2 regions of the Blautia massiliensis (ex Liu et al. 2021) genome follow, and region 1 is predicted to be linked to the other one. Evidence: a T-box and tRNA genes for the amino acid it is inferred to sense, from the RefSeq annotation. Region 1 holds a T-box; the other holds one or more tRNA genes.
What was found. A T-box is a leader RNA that pairs with one kind of tRNA and senses whether it is charged. The one in region 1 lies ahead of proS (proline--tRNA ligase), so its partner is inferred to be a tRNA-Pro.
Positions count from the first base shown of each region.

Region 1 (4,289 bases):
CGAAGAGCATCCTCTGTAAAACGTTCCACCGGATCCCCGACACAACGGATGATCTTCCTATTGATATCCTCCATTCCGCCAAACAGATCCACCAGTCCATGCTCCGGATGATAAGCCATGGCGTTAATGGTAAAATCTCTTCGTTTCAGATCTTCCTCAAGACTCCTGGTAAAGGTCACGGCATCCGGGTGACGGCCATCATGGTATTCTCCATCCACACGGTAGGTTGTCACCTCAAAGCCCTCTTTGCCCATCATTACAGTTACTGTTCCATGCTGGATCCCCGTATCTACAGTTCTGTGAAAAAGCTCCTTCACCTGCTCCGGAAGTGCGGAGGTAGTGATATCCCAGTCCCCAGGCACCCGGTCCAGGATGGAATCCCGGACACAGCCGCCAACAACATATGCCTCATAGCCGGCTTCATTGAGAATATGCAGGATCTGTTCTGCTTTTTGTGGTATGTTAATCGTCATAATAACTCCTCTTGATGATCGCTGCTGTCCGTTCAAAACACGTTTACATTTCGCTGTATTGTCTCCATGTCAGCAGCCGAATAATATTCTGATATGTTTTCCTTAACGCTATTATAACATAGATTCATAAAAACAGCGGAGCATATTTTGCCCCGCCGTTGTTTCTGCAATATGATCATCCCACTTTTTTGAAGTGGCCTGCTGTATTTTTTTAGTATGCACGTCCCCAGTAAACCATTTTCTTAGCCGGTTTTCCGCAGCATACGCAAATGTCGCTTAACTGCTCCTGCTCAAACGGCATACATCTGGATGTTGCCTGGAAATCTTCCTTGATCTTGTCCTCACATGCACGATCACCACACCACATAGCTTTGATGAATCCCGGTTTGCTGTTGATGATCTCACCGAACTCCTCATAATTCTTTGCTACGTAAGTATGTGCCTCTCTGTGTGCACGTGCGCGCTCCAGCATATCATGCTGAATGGTATCCAGAAGCTCTTTTACCTTATCTGCAAGCTCCTCGAAGGATACTGTGTATTTCTCACGGGTATCTCTTCTGCAGAGAACTGCCTGACCGTTCTCGATATCCTTCGGTCCACATTCCACACGAAGCGGGATACCACGCATCTCCTGCTCAGCAAACTTGAATCCCGGGCTCTTGTCTGTCGCGTCAACCTTTGCACGGATACCTGCTGCCTTCAGTGCTGCAAGAAGCTCGTCAGACTTCTCCATAACCCCTTCTTTACGCTGCTGGATCGGGATGATCACAGTCTGTACCGGAGCGATCCTCGGAGGAAGAACAAGTCCGCTGTTATCACCGTGAACCATGATGATCGCACCGATCATACGGGTTGTCATTCCCCAGGATGTCTGGTGAACATATTTCAGTGTATTATCTTTATCTGTGTACTGGATTCCGAATGCTTTGGCAAAGCCATCTCCAAAGTTATGGCTTGTACCGGACTGGAGAGCCTTACCGTCGTGCATCAGAGATTCGATGGTATAAGTAGCCTCAGCACCTGCAAATTTCTCCTTGTCTGTCTTCTGGCCTTTGATGACCGGAATCGCAAGAACTTCCTCGCAGAAGTCTGCATAGATGTTCAGCATCTGGATGGTACGCTGCTCCGCTTCCTCAGCTGTTGCATGAGCAGTATGTCCCTCCTGCCACAGGAACTCTCTGGAACGAAGGAAGGGACGTGTTGTCTTCTCCCAACGGACAACGGAACACCACTGATTATATACCTTTGGAAGATCTCTGTGGGACTGGATCTCTTTCTGGTAGAAATCGCAGAACAGAGTCTCAGAAGTCGGACGCACGCAAAGTCTCTCCTGCAGCGGATCAAGGCCGCCATGAGTCACCCATGCAACCTCCGGAGCAAAACCTTCTACATGATCTTTCTCTTTATCAAGAAGAGACTCCGGGATAAAGATCGGCATGTAAACGTTCTCTACACCGGTTTCTTTAAATCTGCGGTCAAGCTCATGCTGGATATTCTCCCAGATCGCATAACCTGCAGGTTTGATCGCCATACAGCCCTTAACACTTGTATAGCCACAGAGCTCAGCCTTCTTAACAACGTCTGTATACCACTGAGCAAAATCCTCATCCATAGATGTGATGGCCTGTACTAATTTCTTTTCTTTTGCCATGATAAATCTCCTTTTTCTTGTGATCTGTTACATATTGCCGACTGTCAGGCAGCCACAGCAATCCGGAATCCTTCCAGCTTACTCTTCTGTCCCATAAACCGTACACTGTATTTACAATCCCGTTTTACGGACAAAAAATAAGCCATCCAAATCCCTCACAAGGGACCGAATGACTTCGGCGGTACCACCCCAGTTAACAGCCTGAAAAGCTGTTCTCTCAACACCCGTTAACGCCGGAAACACACGCCACGCTTCAATCACGCAGAGCTCCGAGGCCGGTTCCACAGTTCACGCACAGGATCCTTCCACCAAAGCAGATCCCTCTCTGAGATAATTCCCTGTGTACTATTCTCATCATCGCCGTATCTTTGATATATTTTAGGCGAAAACCGCCTCAAAGTCAACCCCAAACAAAAAAATATAACAAGTCTCTCTGCTATGAGTTACTGCTCACTCCGTTCTCAGTAACACGCTTCGCGATGCACAGAATTTATGCTAATCGCATAAATTCGCGCGGTATGTCTCGGGTTTTCTGTGACCTTCGCTCACAAAAAACACCTCGCGGAACATTGCCAGTGAACAGTAACTGCTATGCTCCTATTCCTTCACAGACACAGCCGGCATCTCCAGATACCTGTTCAGATCTTCTGTGAGAATATGGAGCTTAGTTCTGGTATCCTGTTCCTGGTACGTCAGCCGGCCTGCGATCCTGGTGATATAATCCTCTTCTTCGATGATCTCACAGGTCTCAGGAAAATTGATATCATAATACTGTGCAAGATAAGATACCCAGTAATCCACCGGCACATGTCTGTCTACGGATAACACGGATTCTCTTCTGAGACAGGACTCCCACACTGCCGGTGAGATCAGCCCTTCTCCTGCAGCTTTCTCAGAGACTCCCAGCATGGCTTCAACAGACGCCTCCAGCTTTACTCTGCAGTTATCCAGCTTATCGGCATCCCGGATCAGTTTTGCATGGAAAAGTGTTCTTGCATCGTGGATTCCTTCCAGTTTGAAATCACTGTGCTTCCGAATTGCTGCATCGATCAGCTCATCAAATTTATCATCCTCCACGAAGCGCCGGATCAGCTTCTCCTCCCCGAAGAGAAGTTCTGCACCGAACACGGCATGATCCATGGTTCCCGGCTCAAAGCTGTGAAATCTACGGATCTGCTCAAAACGGCCAATATCATGAAGCAGACCGATCAGCTCCGCAAGTTCCACATCTTCACCGGAACATTCCATTTTTCTGGCGATCTCTCCTGCGTATTTCACCACGCCATAGGTATGTACGATCTTCAGACAAATCTGTTCATCCTCCCGGTCGTATTCATCCAGATATTTTTCGAATTCCTGTTTTGCATGTGCAATGTCGATCATTCTGCCACACCCCCTTCTTCTTTTGTTCATTCTGTAGCTCTGTAAACAGAATGATCACATAGCTTTCCATCACCTCTTCCATGCCGATATCCCGGGCATAATACTCAGATATGATCTGCTCCATGATCTCGCCCACCCGGTTGTTCCCATGGGTTTTAAAATACAGATATTGCTTTTTCTTCCTGCTTCTGGTCACTGATTCCACAAGGAACTCCGAAACTATTCCCTGACGCGGCATCCGGCTCAGAAAGGCAGTGTCAAAGAATTCCCGGCTCATAAGGATATTTACCAGAATATCGTTTTCACCGCCCGCCTCAATCGCATGCACTGCCTGGGTATCAAAAATACAGATATCGCCCTCGCTGGTAACGATCTTCTTCCCTTCTATGGTCTGACTGCAGCTTCCAGACCAGAGATAACAAAGCTCTATATAATCATGCTGGTGGGGCAGGACTTTTACATAGCGGTCCTGCCTGCTTACCACGATTTTTTCTCCCGGTGCCATAAACAGGCTTCCCTCAAAAAGATAAGTTCCCTGGCCGGCCTTTGCAAAACGGCAGGTATCCTGCCTTTGCAGTTCCTCCAGGGAAATCCCTTCCAAAATCTCTTTTTCTCTTGGTGTTACCTTTCTCAGATAACGGTCAAGCTCTTCTCTGTCCATCGTATTTCTTCAAGCTCCTCGTTTACCGGAAAATGACTGTTTCCGTTCTTTTTTTCAATATAACACGTTGTCCCTGTCCGGTAAACCGTTTTTTCCGGTTTTATCTATTCATACTTTACGA
Region 1 covers NZ_JBQHWA010000017.1:56,687-60,975, reverse strand. Annotated here, with positions in the region: gene ACTNDQ_RS08685 (CCA tRNA nucleotidyltransferase) at 1-473, opposite strand, end outside; gene proS (proline--tRNA ligase) at 685-2,124, opposite strand; T-box leader at 2,282-2,491, opposite strand; gene ACTNDQ_RS08675 (HD domain-containing protein) at 2,722-3,507, opposite strand; gene ACTNDQ_RS08670 (AraC family ligand binding domain-containing protein) at 3,458-4,168, opposite strand; gene sigE (RNA polymerase sporulation sigma factor SigE) at 4,273-4,289, opposite strand, start outside.

Region 2 (4,289 bases), on a different contig from region 1:
GTGATCCGGGATTTTCGTTCTTCCACAGCCTACAAATCCATGTGGGAGTCGGAGAAACATATGTTTTCAGAGTTGGGTATCGAATACTGTGCAGGTCTTCGACAAAATGATGATCTGGCCGGGATCATTGCGATTTCCGGTGACGGACACAGGAATCTGAACCATAATGACCTTGCCATGCTGTCTTCGGTCAGCTCAGTAGCTTCCATTGCCATCAAAAATGCCAGACTTTATGAGGCGGCATGGACTGAGGCAAGGACCGATGAACTGACGGGCCTTCTGAACCGGAAATATTTTTATGAGATCCTGGATGAGGAATACGAAAAAAATAAAGAGGGTTCGCTTGCACTGATCCTGTTCAATATTGATGATTTCAAGCTGTACAATCAGCTGTACGGAAATCAGCAGGGAGATGTTGCACTTCGAAAGGTGGCAGATATCATCCAGGCAAGCGTGGGAGAACAGGGATATGTGGCACGTCACAGTGCCAAGGAATTTGCGGTCCTGATGCCAAATTACGATATTTTTTCCGCCAGAAATCTGGCAGAATCCATACAGAAGCAGATCCTGCATATGCGCAACGATTCTGCAGACTACAAGCTGAAAATCCTTACGGTAAGCGTGGGGATCAGTGCGGCGCCTTATGCGGCACGCTCAGCAAAGGAACTCCTGGATAATGCGGACCTGGCAGTATATCATGTAAAGCGCAGCGGTAAAAACGGCATCGAGATTTTTGACACCATGCTGAAGGAAAGCCTGGATGAAGAAAATGCGGGTAAGAAATCCGATCATGAACATATTTATCAGTCCTATGAATCCACGATCTATGCGCTGACTGCAGCCATTGATACCAAAGATCATTATACCTTCGGACATTCCAACAATGTGGCTTATTACGCAACAAGTCTTGCGAAGGCGCTGAACTATACAACGGAAATGGTGGAGATCATCCGTCAGGCGGCGCTTCTTCATGATGTTGGAAAGATCGGGATCCCGGAGCATATCCTGAATAAAGAAGGCAAGCTTACGGATGAAGAGTATGAGATCATGAAAGGTCATGTGGAAGCGTCCATCGGGATCATCCGTCACCTTCCGTCGCTGGATTATGTTATCCCTGCGGTTATCGGTCATCACGAACGTTATGACGGAAACGGCTATCCAAGGAGGATCGCGGGAGAAGATATCCCGGCATCTGCAAGGATCCTCTGCATCGCAGATTCCTTTGACGCCATGACATCCAAACGTTGTTATAAAGAACTGATGCCAGTGGAAAAAGCTCTTCGGATCATAAGAGAAGAGGAAGGAAAACAGTTCGATCCGGATATGGCGGAGGTATTTATCCACATATTTCGGGAAGGAAAGATCCATCTTGCAGAACCGGCGGAGCTGAAACGGGAAGAAAAAGCATAAAGAATATTAAGATTACGGGTCTGACAAGCTATGTCAGACCCGTTTTTGTGAAGAATATGAAGAAAGCTTTATTTATCATCTCCGGTAAGGCGAAGTACATCCCGGATCTCATCCACATTCATATCCAGGATCACGGCAAGCTCATCAATGGTGAATTTGGTGGCGTCATCATCGTCTGTGAGTTCTTTAACCGCAGCCTCCAGGTTTTCTACCTTGGATACCAGATAGTCGTCACGGAATTTCTGCTGTGTCTGTTCCTCAATGGCATGAAGGATCCCGCTGCGGATACGACCACGCATCCAGGTATCGTTTTTCTCCTGTGGGTCTGTCTCTTTGAGAGACGCCAGAAGGGCCAGATTTGCCTCCTGAATGAGATCGGCCAGGTGGATTTCCTCACAGTTCAGTTCAGCGGCCATCTGGGCTGCCTGAGCCATGTAGAACTGTGTCAGTGCACCTTCGGCAGCAGTGTCTCCCTTTGCAAAGGCCTGAAAGAGGGACGCAAGATCATCCGGATCAAGTCCCTCCGGGGAAAAGCTTTCCATATAGTCACTGAGATAAGCCTGTTCCTCGGCAGTAAGAGCAGCACGGGTACCCGGAAGCTCTTCTTTGTCGCTGGATTCGGATGAAACAGCATCTGCTCTGGCAGCACCGGTGCCTTCATCGGCGCCTTCGATGGTGATCCCTTTTAATTTGAGATACTGAAGGATCTTTACAAGCTGTGAAGTGCTCAGATCCGATTCATCGAAATGGTCACGGATCTGCTGCTGGGAGAGCTGCTTATTGTTTTCCTCAGCGATGGCACAGATGTCATTAAGCTTCTGCTGAAATAATTTTATATCCATGTAAAAACATCTCCTTATTATTTGCTTTTTTTCTTGACTTTAATTATGGTTTCATGATACCATAAGCCAGTCGCAAATGACAAGAAAACCTTTAAATAGGCGGAAAAAACGTGAAAAAAAGTTTTTTTAAAAAAATTCAAAAAAGGTGTTGACATTTGTAGATTGCTATAATATAATATCACTTGTCGTCAGGCAGGAAACAAAAACGAAACACAAACGAAGACGACAACAACTTAATAAAAACCATAAGTAAATGGTACATCGGGGTGTGGCTCAGTTTGGCTAGAGCGCCTGGTTTGGGACCAGGAGGCCGCAGGTTCGAATCCTGTCACCCCGACTGCTGTAAACTTATTACCGCAAGCATGCGGGTGTAGTTCAATGGTAGAACACCAGCCTTCCAAGCTGGATACGTGGGTTCGATTCCCATCACCCGCTTCTCTGAGAAGAGAGCATGTGTCTGTAGCTCAGCTGGATAGAGCAACGGCCTTCTAAGCCGTGGGTCGGGGGTTCGAATCCCTTCAGGCACGTTGTGGTGGGTATAGCGCAGTTGGTTAGCGCGCCAGATTGTGGCTCTGGAGGCCCAGGGTTCGAATCCCTGTATCCACCCTTCGCCCATTGGGCTATCGCCAAGCGGTAAGGCACAGCACTTTGACTGCTGCATTCGCTGGTTCGAATCCAGCTAGCCCAGTCCTTTTTTATGGGGTATTAGCTCAGTCGGTAGAGCACTTGACTTTTAATCAAGTTGTCCGGGGTTCGAATCCCCGATGCCTCATTAGCGGAAAGCATTTGCTTTCCGTTATTTTTTTATCATCAGACAGGATGAAAATATAATTGAATATGCGGATATGGCGGAATTGGCAGACGCGCTGGTTTTAGGTACCAGTGGGCAACCGTGCAGGTTCAAGTCCTGTTATCCGCAGTGATCAAGAGGCTTTCTATAAATCTGATTTATGGAAAGTCTTTTAATTTTTAGAATTATATTCACAGAAAAATGCCACATATGCATAATGATATGTGGCATTTTGACTCTATCGAATTTTTTAAATGACGTTACAGTTTCTCCCCTTCATTTACTTCCTCAATAAACACCTTCCCTTCCGCCTGCTGTTCCGCAAAATGAAATCGCAGTACAGCCTGAGGCCAGTTGAGTGTGATGATGGCTTTTTTGTCCCGTGTCTTTCCTGCGGCTTGGATCTGATCTACAAGGTCTGCGAGGACTTCGCGGGTGAGATATCCGCCTCGCCAGTGGAAGGTGAATTCGCGGCCTTTTTTTGCGGCCTGGAGGGCACGTTTGTATACGTCTTCCAATTTGGTGAAGGACAGCTTTTTCTCGCGGTAATAAAAGTGGTTTCCATCCGGGCAGGGGGGTGCCGGAGCAATCAGTGGTTCATGGTCACGGAAGATGTTTTTGTCATCCAGATTAAAATAATCGTAACGGATACTGGTTGAGCCGTCTTCGTTTTTGCCCAGAGTATTATCGAAGGTGGCATCCAGATGATAGTACTGTCCGTTGATCCGGACGATGTTCCAGGTATGACGGTATTTGATCCCTTTTTCCGGATTGTTCTCGCAGATGGCGATAATACACCATACACCAAGGGCATCACAGAGGACCTTTACGGATTTGGCGATTCCCTCGCAGACACCGACACCATGGCCCAGAGGCCCGATGATCTCGTGGGAATATGGCTTTTTCAGCTTGTCGTAGCGGATATTTTCACAGATGAAGTCATGGACATATTTTTCCTTATCCCACTCGGAAAACTTCATGGCGGTGCGCACAAGCTTGTCTACGCGGGCTCCCAGGGCTTTCTGATGCTCCCGGATTTTATTTTTGTCGAAGATATATTCAGGAATCAGTATCAGATTTGGCGAGTCCTTGTAATAACGGTATTTAAACCCCACAGCCCAGAAAATCTCCGGGTGATCCAGACGAAGCTGGAAAAATACATCATAGAGCCAGTTTCCATCGGTGGTTGGTACCTGCGGGATCAGGAACTCGTCGGAAAGCTCCATAAGCCCGTGAAGCACTGCACG
Region 2 covers NZ_JBQHWA010000001.1:113,014-117,302, reverse strand. Annotated here, with positions in the region: gene ACTNDQ_RS00535 (histidine kinase N-terminal 7TM domain-containing diguanylate cyclase/phosphohydrolase) at 1-1,410, shown strand, start outside; gene ACTNDQ_RS00530 (hypothetical protein) at 1,479-2,252, opposite strand; tRNA gene ACTNDQ_RS00525 (tRNA-Pro) at 2,515-2,589, shown strand; tRNA gene ACTNDQ_RS00520 (tRNA-Gly) at 2,617-2,687, shown strand; tRNA gene ACTNDQ_RS00515 (tRNA-Arg) at 2,706-2,779, shown strand; tRNA gene ACTNDQ_RS00510 (tRNA-His) at 2,785-2,858, shown strand; tRNA gene ACTNDQ_RS00505 (tRNA-Gln) at 2,869-2,940, shown strand; tRNA gene ACTNDQ_RS00500 (tRNA-Lys) at 2,952-3,024, shown strand; tRNA gene ACTNDQ_RS00495 (tRNA-Leu) at 3,092-3,171, shown strand; gene ACTNDQ_RS00490 (transglutaminase domain-containing protein) at 3,303-4,289, opposite strand, start outside.
Region 2: it has a tRNA-Pro gene. The T-box ahead of proS (proline--tRNA ligase) is inferred to sense a tRNA for this amino acid. The anticodon was not compared.